One region of the Leclercia adecarboxylata genome, then DNA from elsewhere that is predicted to be linked to it. Evidence: predicted binding sites of a transcription regulator. Region 1 holds the regulator's gene; the other holds the start of a gene.

Region 1 (4,423 bases):
GACCGGTTTCAGGAAAAAGGCCGGGATCATCAGCACCAGGGTGATGGCAAACAGCACGGCAAAAATGGCCTGCCAGCTGAAATGGGCGAGGATCCAGCTGCCGAGCAGCGGTGCCAGGGCCGGTGACAGCCCCACCAGCGGCATGATGGTGGCGAAAATCCGGTTGGTCCGCGTCGCCGGGTAGTAGTCCGTCACCAGCGCCTGCCAGGTGACCGCCGCCGCGCAGACGCCTACCGCCTGGATAAAGCGCAGCACCAGCAGCCAGGTGGCATCGCGTACCCACAGCATGCCCAGACAGCCCAGCGCGAAGATGGCTAAACCGGTCAGCAGAACCGGCTTACGCCCGAAGCGGTCGGACATCGGTCCCCACAGCAGCTGCGCGAAAGCAAAGCCCGCAAGGAAGAGGCTCAGGCTGGCGCTGATGGCGGCCGCCGGGGTTTGCAGATCTTCCTGCATGATCGAGAAGGCAGGCAGATACATATCGGTGGCGAGGAAGCCCAGTACGCTCAGGCCGCCAAGCCAGACTAAAAATCCTTTCCTGGGTTGCATTGTTTTATTGTCCTTATGGGTGCAGGTTTAGGTAGCCGCTGAGTGTAGGCAGTGCAATCCCGCTTGTGAAACGCTAATATTTGGCGGTTGCATTCAAATTTTTTGCAGGCAGAAAATGTGGTCTGAATATTCCCTTGAAGTGGTGGACGCCGTGGCGCGTAACGGCAGTTTCAGCGGCGCGGCCCAGGAGCTGCACCGCGTTCCCTCGGCGATCAGCTATACGGTGCGTCAGCTTGAGGAGTGGCTGGCGGTGCCGCTGTTTGAACGGCGCCATCGCGACGTGGAGCTCACCCCGGCCGGCATGTGGTTTCTGAAGGAGGGGCGCTCTGTTATCAAAAAAATGCAGATCACCCGCGAACAGTGCCAGCAGATCGCCAACGGCTGGCGCGGGCACATCTCCATTGCGGTGGACAACATCGTTCGCCCCGAGCGCACCCGCCAGATGATTGTCGATTTTTACCGTCACTTCTCTGACGTCGAGCTGCGGGTCTCCCAGGAGGTCTTTAACGGCGTGTGGGATGCGCTGGCGGACGGCAGGGTGGAGATGGCCATCGGCGCGACCCAGGCGATCCCGGTGGGGGGACGCTACGCTTTTCGCGATATGGGCATGCTGAGCTGGATCTGCGTGGTGGCGAGCCATCATCCGCTGGCCGCGCTTCCCGACCCGCTCAGCGATGATACCCTGCGCAACTGGCCGTCGCTGGTGCGGGAAGACACCTCCCGCTCGCTGCCAAAACGCATCACCTGGCTGCTGGACAACCAGCGGCGGATCGTCACCCCGGACTGGGAGTCGGCGGCAACCTGCCTCTCGGCCGGACTGTGCGTGGGGATGGTGCCGGTGCATTTTGCCCGCCCGTGGATCGACAGCGGCAAATGGGTGGAACTGACGCTGGAGAACCCGTTCCCGGATGCGGCCTGCTGCCTGACCTGGCAACAAAACGATATGTCACCGGCGCTGGCGTGGCTGCTGGATTATCTGGGGGACAGTGAAACGATGAACAGGGAGTGGCTGCGGGAGCCAGAGGTGCTGGCTCCCTGAGGGGATCAACGGCGGTAGTCGCGGAACGGGCCATCGGCGACGGAGCGGCGTTCGATCAAACGCGGATGCACTTCAATGGACTGCGACTCTTCGCGCTTGTTGACGATACGGTCGAGCAGCATGTTGAAGGCCGTCTCCCCCAGCGAATCTTTTGGCTGGTGGATAGTGGTCAGCGCCGGGGTGAAGAACCGGGCGTTGCGCACGTTATCATAGCCGATCAGCGAAACGTCCTGCGGCACGCGCAGACCCATTTCATCGGCGGCGCACAGGGCGCCCATCGCCATAATGTCGCCGCCGCAGAAAATAGCGGTCGGACGCGGGCTCTGGGAGAGGATCTGCTGCATGGCGCGATAGCCGGACTCTGGCTCAAAGTCGCCCTGCACGATCCAGTTTTCCGGCACCGTGATTAACGCTTCTTCCATCGCTTTCATAAAACCGGCCAGACGCCCGGCACCGGTATTGCGCTCCAGCGCCCCCGGAATAACGCCGATGTCGCGGTGACCGCGTTCAATCAGATAACGTCCGGCCATATAGCCGCCTTCAAAGGCGTTATCGATCACCGAGTCGGTGAAGTCGGCTTTCGCTTCGCCCCAGTCCATCACCACCATCGGAATATTGCGATACTCTTCCAGCATCGTCAGCAGGGGCTCCGGATATTCGGAGCACATCACCAGCAGGCCGTCGACACGCTTTTGCGCCATCATTGACAGGTAGGCCCGCTGCTTCTCGAGGCTGTTCCAGGCGTTGCCGAGGATCAGGGTATAGCCTTTCTGGAAGCAGTTTTTCTCTACCGCTTCAATAATTTCTGCGAAGTAGGGGGCTTCGCTGCTGGTCGCCAGCAGGCCGATCGATTTGGTGTGATTCACCTTCAGACTGCGGGCCACGGCGCTGGGAGAGTAGTGCAGCTCTTTGATCGCTGCCCAGACGTTGTTACGCGTCTCTTCCGCCACAAAGCGGGTTTTGTTAATAACATGTGATACGGTTGTAGTGGAAACGTTTGCGCGTTTCGCTACGTCTTTAATTGTTGCCATCAGATGTCACTCCAGACCATATCTAAGCTCCTGAAAAACCAATAGGTAAACGTTTGCCTTCACTCGCCCTAATTGCGCAATTTGAATTGCGGTACGCCGGGAAAACGACACAGGACGTCAGGAGGGGGTCAATGGCCGGTACGCTAATAAATTTAGCGTGGAATTTTGTCTGATCTTGACCAAAAGGGGAAGAGTAAAAATGGATATCAACCTAATTCCCGCAAGATTTTTACCCTGAACTGTGCAAAAATGAGCAAGCTCACTCTTCATGGGGTGATTAAAAGGAGAAAAATTGATGAGTACCGATCTTAAGTTTTCGCTGGTTACCACCATTATTGTTCTGGGTCTGATCGTAGCAAGCGGTCTGACTGCTGCGCTGCACTGATCCTCGCGAGGGAGTCACCGCTCCCTCGTCTCCCTTCCTTTATTGTTACGCTCCCTGCAAAAATCTTTTGCCAAATTGTTAACTTCTCATTTTTTGTGATTGATGTCATGCTTTCGCCTTCATTGTTCTGTGTCGCCTGACGACACGGTGTCTGGAGTTGAAGTATGAGAATCAATTTTCCGCTGCTGGCCCTGGCCATTGGTGCGTTTGGTATCGGCACCACCGAGTTTTCCCCGATGGGGCTGTTACCGGTGATTGCCCGGGGTGTGGATGTTTCTATTCCCGCGGCAGGCATGCTGATCAGCGCCTACGCCATCGGCGTGATGGTGGGGGCGCCGCTGATGACCCTGCTGCTGTCGCACCGCGGTCGCCGTAACGCGCTGATCTTCCTGATGGCGATCTTTACCGTCGGTAACGTTCTCTCGGCGCTCTCCCCGGATTACACCACCCTGCTGCTGTCGCGCATTCTGACCAGCCTCAACCACGGCGCCTTCTTTGGCCTCGGGTCTGTGGTGGCCGCAAGCGTGGTGCCGAAGCACAAACAGGCCAGCGCCGTGGCAACCATGTTTATGGGGCTGACCATCGCCAACATCGGCGGCGTCCCTGCCGCGACCTGGATGGGCGAAGCGATCGGCTGGCGCATGTCATTCCTCGCAACCGCGCTGCTCGGCGTGGTCTCGATGATCGCACTGTTCTTCTCTCTGCCAGCGGGCGGGGCGGGCGAAAAGCCGGAAGTGCGCAAAGAGCTGGCGGTGCTGATGCGCCCGCAGGTGCTCTCGGCCTTGCTGACTACCGTGCTCGGTGCCGGGGCGATGTTTACGCTCTACACCTACATTGCACCGGTCCTGCATGACATTAACAACGCCACGCCTGCCTTTGTCACCGCGATGCTGGTGCTGATTGGCGTCGGTTTCTCGCTTGGCAACTTCCTCGGCGGCAAGCTGGCGGACCGCTCCGTGAGCGGCACCCTGAAGGGGTTTTTACTGCTGCTGATCGTCATCATGCTGGCGATCCCGTGGCTGGCGCGTAACGAAGTGGGCGCGGCATTTGCGATGGTGGTGTGGGGAATGGCGACCTTTGCGGTAGTACCACCGCTGCAGATGCGCGTGATGCGTGTAGCGAGCGATGCGCCGGGGTTATCCTCTTCCGTGAATATCGGGGCGTTTAACCTCGGGAATGCGCTGGGGGCGGCGGCCGGTGGGGCGGTGATCTCGGGCGGACTGGGTTACAGCTTCGTTCCGGTGATGGGGGCCATCATTGCGGCGCTGGGGCTTCTGCTGGTGCTGACTGCTGACAGAAAACAACCTGATCCGGTGTGTGCTACCGAATAAAACAGAAAAGCAGAAGGCCGGGCCTTCTGCTTTTTTTGTTACGCCGCGAAGTTCTTCGCAACAAACGCCCAGTTTACCAGCGCCCAGA
Region 2 (4,423 bases), 260 kb from region 1:
TCGTTTTTCCGCTTATTTCGATTCGCTTTGTCGATCAGATGGGCTGGGCGGCATTAATGGTCGGCATTGCGCTGGGTTTGCGCCAGTTCGTTCAGCAGGGGCTGGGGGTATTTGGCGGCGCGATTGCCGACCGCTTTGGCGCTAAACCGATGATTGTTACCGGCATGCTGCTGCGGGCGGCGGGCTTTGCCACCATGGCGATCGCTCACGAGCCCTGGCTGCTGTGGGTCTCCTGTATCGTCTCAGGGCTTGGCGGCACCCTGTTCGACCCGCCGCGTACGGCGTTAGTGGTCAAACTGATCCGCCCTCAGCATCGCGGGCGCTTTTTCTCGCTGCTGATGATGCAGGACAGCGCCGGTGCGGTGGTGGGTGCGCTGCTGGGAAGCTGGCTGCTGCAGTATGATTTCCGCCTGGTCTGCGCCACCGGCGCGGTGCTGTTTATCCTCTGCGCGGCGTTCAATGCCTGGCTGCTGCCCGCGTGGAAACTCTCCACCGTCAAAGCGCCGGTGCGGGAAGGGCTCGACCGCGTCTGGCGCGACAAACGCTTTATCACCTACGTCCTGACGCTGGCGGGCTATTACATGCTGGCGGTGCAGGTGATGCTGATGCTGCCGATCATGGTCAACGATATCGCTGGTTCTCCGGCGGCGGTAAAGTGGATGTACGCCATTGAGGCCTGCCTTTCCCTCACCCTGCTCTACCCTATCGCCCGCTGGAGCGAAAAACGCTTCCGCCTTGAGCACCGCCTGATGGCGGGGCTGCTGATCATGTCCCTGAGCATGTTGCCTGTCGGGATGGTGGGCTCGCTGCAGCAGCTGTTTATCCTGATCTGCACCTTCTACATCGGCTCAATCATTGCTGAGCCCGCCCGCGAAACCCTGAGCGCGCAGCTGGCGGACGCCCGTGCGCGGGGCAGCTATATGGGCTTTAGCCGTCTCGGGCTGGCGATTGGCGGCGCGCTGGGCTATGCCGGCGGCGGCTGGCTATTCGACGCCGGGAAGGCCTTCAACCAGCCTGAACTGCCGTGGGTGATGCTGGCCCTGATTGGGGTGATTACCTTCTTCGCGCTGGGCTGGCAGTTCAGCCATAGACGCACAGCCCCCGGTATGCTGGAGCCCGGTGCCTGACCGAGTCTCAGGCACTATTCCTGTTCTTCGCCGTTATCAGTTTTTTCTGCTGGTCTGGCTGGCTGTCCCCTGACATACTTGCGCGTCAGGATTGAAGCGCTGACATCATGTCGAGGAAAACCATGAAAAAATTTGTTATTGCCACTGCGTTGATCGTCAGCGGCCTGCTGGTTGGTTGTAATCAGCTTACCCAGTACACCGTCAGTGAGCAGGAGATCAACCAGGCCCTGCAGAAGCGCAATAACTTTGCGAAAGATATTGGCGTTCCGGGCGTGGCCGATGCGCATATCGTCCTGACCAATCTTACCAGCCAGATTGGGCGTGAAGAGCCGAATAAAGTGATGCTCTCCGGCGATGCCAGCCTGGACATGACCTCGCTGTTCGGCAGCCAGAAAGCCAATATCAAGCTGAAGTTAAAAGCGCTGCCGGTCTTCAATAAAGAACAGGGCGCTATCTATCTGCAGCAGATGGAGATCGCCGACGCCGTCGTGTCACCGGACAAGATGAAACCGGTTCTGCAGACGCTGATGCCGTACCTGAACCAGTCCCTGCAGAACTACTTTAATCGCCAGCCCGCTTACATCCTGAAAGAAGATAACAGCAAGGGTGAAGCGCTGGCGAAAAAATACGCGAAAGGCATCGAAGTGAAGCCGGGTGAGATTATTATCCCCTTCGTCGATTAACCTCTGAGGCGCTCCGGCGCCTTTTTTTACAGAAAAGAGTGCAAACGAAAACGTTTCCCTCTATTCTTTGTGTCCGGCAAAAATCATCTCACCCAGCCGGAGCCTATCCATGACTGTACAATCCCAGGTTTTGAAAATCCGCCGCCCAGACGACTGGCATATCCATCTTCGCGATGGCGATATGCTGAAAACCGTCGTGCCGTATACCAGTGAAATTTATGGCCGCGCGATTGTCATGCCAAACCTGGTGCCGCCAGTCACCACGGTCGACGCGGCGATTGCCTATCGCCAGCGCATTCTTGATGCCGTGCCTGCCGGTCACGATTTTACCCCGCTGATGACCTGTTATCTTACCGACACGCTCGATCCTAATGAGATTGAACGCGGCTTTAACGAAGGGGTCTTTACCGCCGCCAAGCTCTATCCGGCCAACGCCACCACCAACTCCAGCCACGGTGTCACCAGCACTGATGCGATTATGCCGGTGCTGGAGCGCATGGAAAAACTGGGCATGCCGCTGCTGGTGCACGGCGAAGTGACCCATGCCGAGATCGACATTTTCGACCGCGAAGCGCGTTTTATTGAAACCGTGATGGAGCCACTGCGCCAGCGCCTGCCGGGGCTGAAAGTGGTGTTCGAACATATCACCACCAAAGACGCGGCGGAATACGTGCGCGATGGCAATGAGCTTCTGGCTGCCACCATCACCCCGCAGCACCTGATGTTCAACCGTAACCACATGCTGGTGGGCGGCGTGCGCCCTCACCTGTACTGCCTGCCGATCCTCAAACGCAACATTCACCAGCAGGCCCTGCGTGAGCTGGTCGCTAGCGGCTTTGAGCGCGCTTTCCTCGGCACCGATTCCGCGCCGCACGCCCGTCATCGCAAAGAGGCCAGCTGTGGCTGTGCAGGCTGCTTTAACGCTCCGACGGCCCTTGCCAGCTACGCCCAGGTGTTCGACGAGATGAACGCCCTGCAGCACTTCGAGGCGTTCTGTTCCCTGAACGGGCCGCTCTTCTACGGTCTGCCGGTGAACGAAACCTTCGTTGAACTGGTGCGCGAAGAGAGCAGCGTGGTGGAGTCGATCGCCCTGACCGACGACACGCTGATCCCGTTCCTCGCGGGCGAAACCGTTCAGTGGACGGTGAAGCGTTAAAAATTGTTTGTCCCCTGTTGTAAGTTCAACAATATAACTGTATAAATAAACAGTATATTACACAGGGGGCAACTATGCGTATCGAAGTGACCATTGCCAGAACAACTGCTTTACCTGCCGGTGCGCTGGACGCGCTGGCGGGTGAACTCTCCCGCCGTATAAATCACTCCTTTCCCGAACGCGATGGTGCTGTCACCGTGCGTTATGCGGGGTCAAACAATCTGTCGGTAATCGGTGGCGCAAAAGAAGATAAAGAGCGCATTAGCGAAATTTTACAGGAAACCTGGGAGAGCGCTGACGACTGGTTTATTACCGATTAAATTTTCTCCTTCATTGTGTTTTTTTGCCGGGTCGCCCCGGCTTTTTTTCGTCTGATCAAGCCAGGCGCAAATAATCTGTTTGAGTCCATCAAAAATCATCAGCAAGGTGATGTTTTAATGTTCAAACAATCCTAAAAGCGATAAAAAAGTGGTGCTCCCTGTTTCTTTTTCCCTTCAGAAGCCTTATTTATTGATATACTGAAATTGCTTCAGAAAAACACGCATTGAACCTCACAGTCGTTGTCTTTTTAACACGTATTCAGGGGGTTATGATGGAAAAGAATAATGAAGTCATCCAGACACATCCACTTGTAGGCTGGGATATCAGCACTGTAGATAGCTACGACGCACTGATGCTGCGTTTGCATTACCAGACCCCAAATCACCCTGACACCGAAGAAGCGGAAGTTGGGCAGACCCTGTGGTTAACCACAGACGTCGCACGCCAGTTTATTTCTATTTTAGAAGCCGGTATTGCAAAAATAGAATCCAGTGACTACCAGGAAAATGAGTATAAGCGACATTAGTATAATGTCTGAATCTCACCCCAAAGGCACCTGACGGTGCCTCACTTATTTCTCCCTTGTATAACCGCCCTGTCTTAATTACCCTGCTAACCAACGAAACGCGTAAAGAGATCCCCATGAAATACGACCTTATTATTATTGGCAGCGGATCTGTCGGTGCAGCGGCAGGTTATTACGCAACCCGGGCAGGCCAGAATGTGCTGATGATCGATGCTCATATGCCGCCCCACACCGAAGGCAGCCATCACGGTGATACCCGTCTGATGCGCCACGCGTACGGTGAAGGTGAGCGCTATGTGCCGCTGGTTTTACGCGCGCAGGCGCTGTGGGATGAACTGGCGCAAATCAGCGGTGAGCCGGTCTTTGAACGCACGGGCGTGGTCAACCTCGGGCCGTCGGATTCACAGTTTCTGGCCACCGTGGAGCAAAGCGCCCGTCAGTTCAGCCTCAATCTCGAGCGCCTGGACGCCGCAGCCATCATGAAGCGCTGGCCTGAGATTAACGTCCCCGAGGATTACATCGGCCTGTTTGAAGCCGAATCGGGCGTACTGCGCAGCGAACTGGCGATTAAAACCTGGATTGCGCTGGCGAAAGAGGCCGGTTGCGCCCA

Evidence for each region. Region 1 encodes PurR, which represses purine synthesis genes. Its sites were predicted from a motif close to CANGCAAACGTTTGCNTG; they were not measured.
Region 2: the regulator PurR is predicted to act here: its motif matches at 1,854-1,871, upstream of pyrC (dihydroorotase).

Annotation. Positions count from the first base shown of each region.
Region 1 covers NZ_CP040889.1:4,148,826-4,153,248, forward strand. Annotated here, with positions in the region: gene punC (purine nucleoside transporter PunC) at 1-549, opposite strand, end outside; gene punR (DNA-binding transcriptional activator PunR) at 665-1,588, shown strand; gene purR (HTH-type transcriptional repressor PurR) at 1,594-2,619, opposite strand; gene cydH (cytochrome bd-I accessory subunit CydH) at 2,915-3,004, shown strand; gene FHN83_RS21550 (MFS transporter) at 3,169-4,335, shown strand; gene sodB (superoxide dismutase [Fe]) at 4,374-4,423, opposite strand, start outside.
Region 2 covers NZ_CP040889.1:3,893,221-3,897,643, reverse strand. Annotated here, with positions in the region: gene mdtH (multidrug efflux MFS transporter MdtH) at 1-1,127, shown strand, start outside; gene FHN83_RS20310 (lipoprotein) at 1,250-1,810, shown strand; gene pyrC (dihydroorotase) at 1,920-2,966, shown strand; gene dinI (DNA damage-inducible protein I) at 3,041-3,286, shown strand; gene bssS (biofilm formation regulator BssS) at 3,559-3,813, shown strand; gene solA (N-methyl-L-tryptophan oxidase) at 3,930-4,423, shown strand, end outside.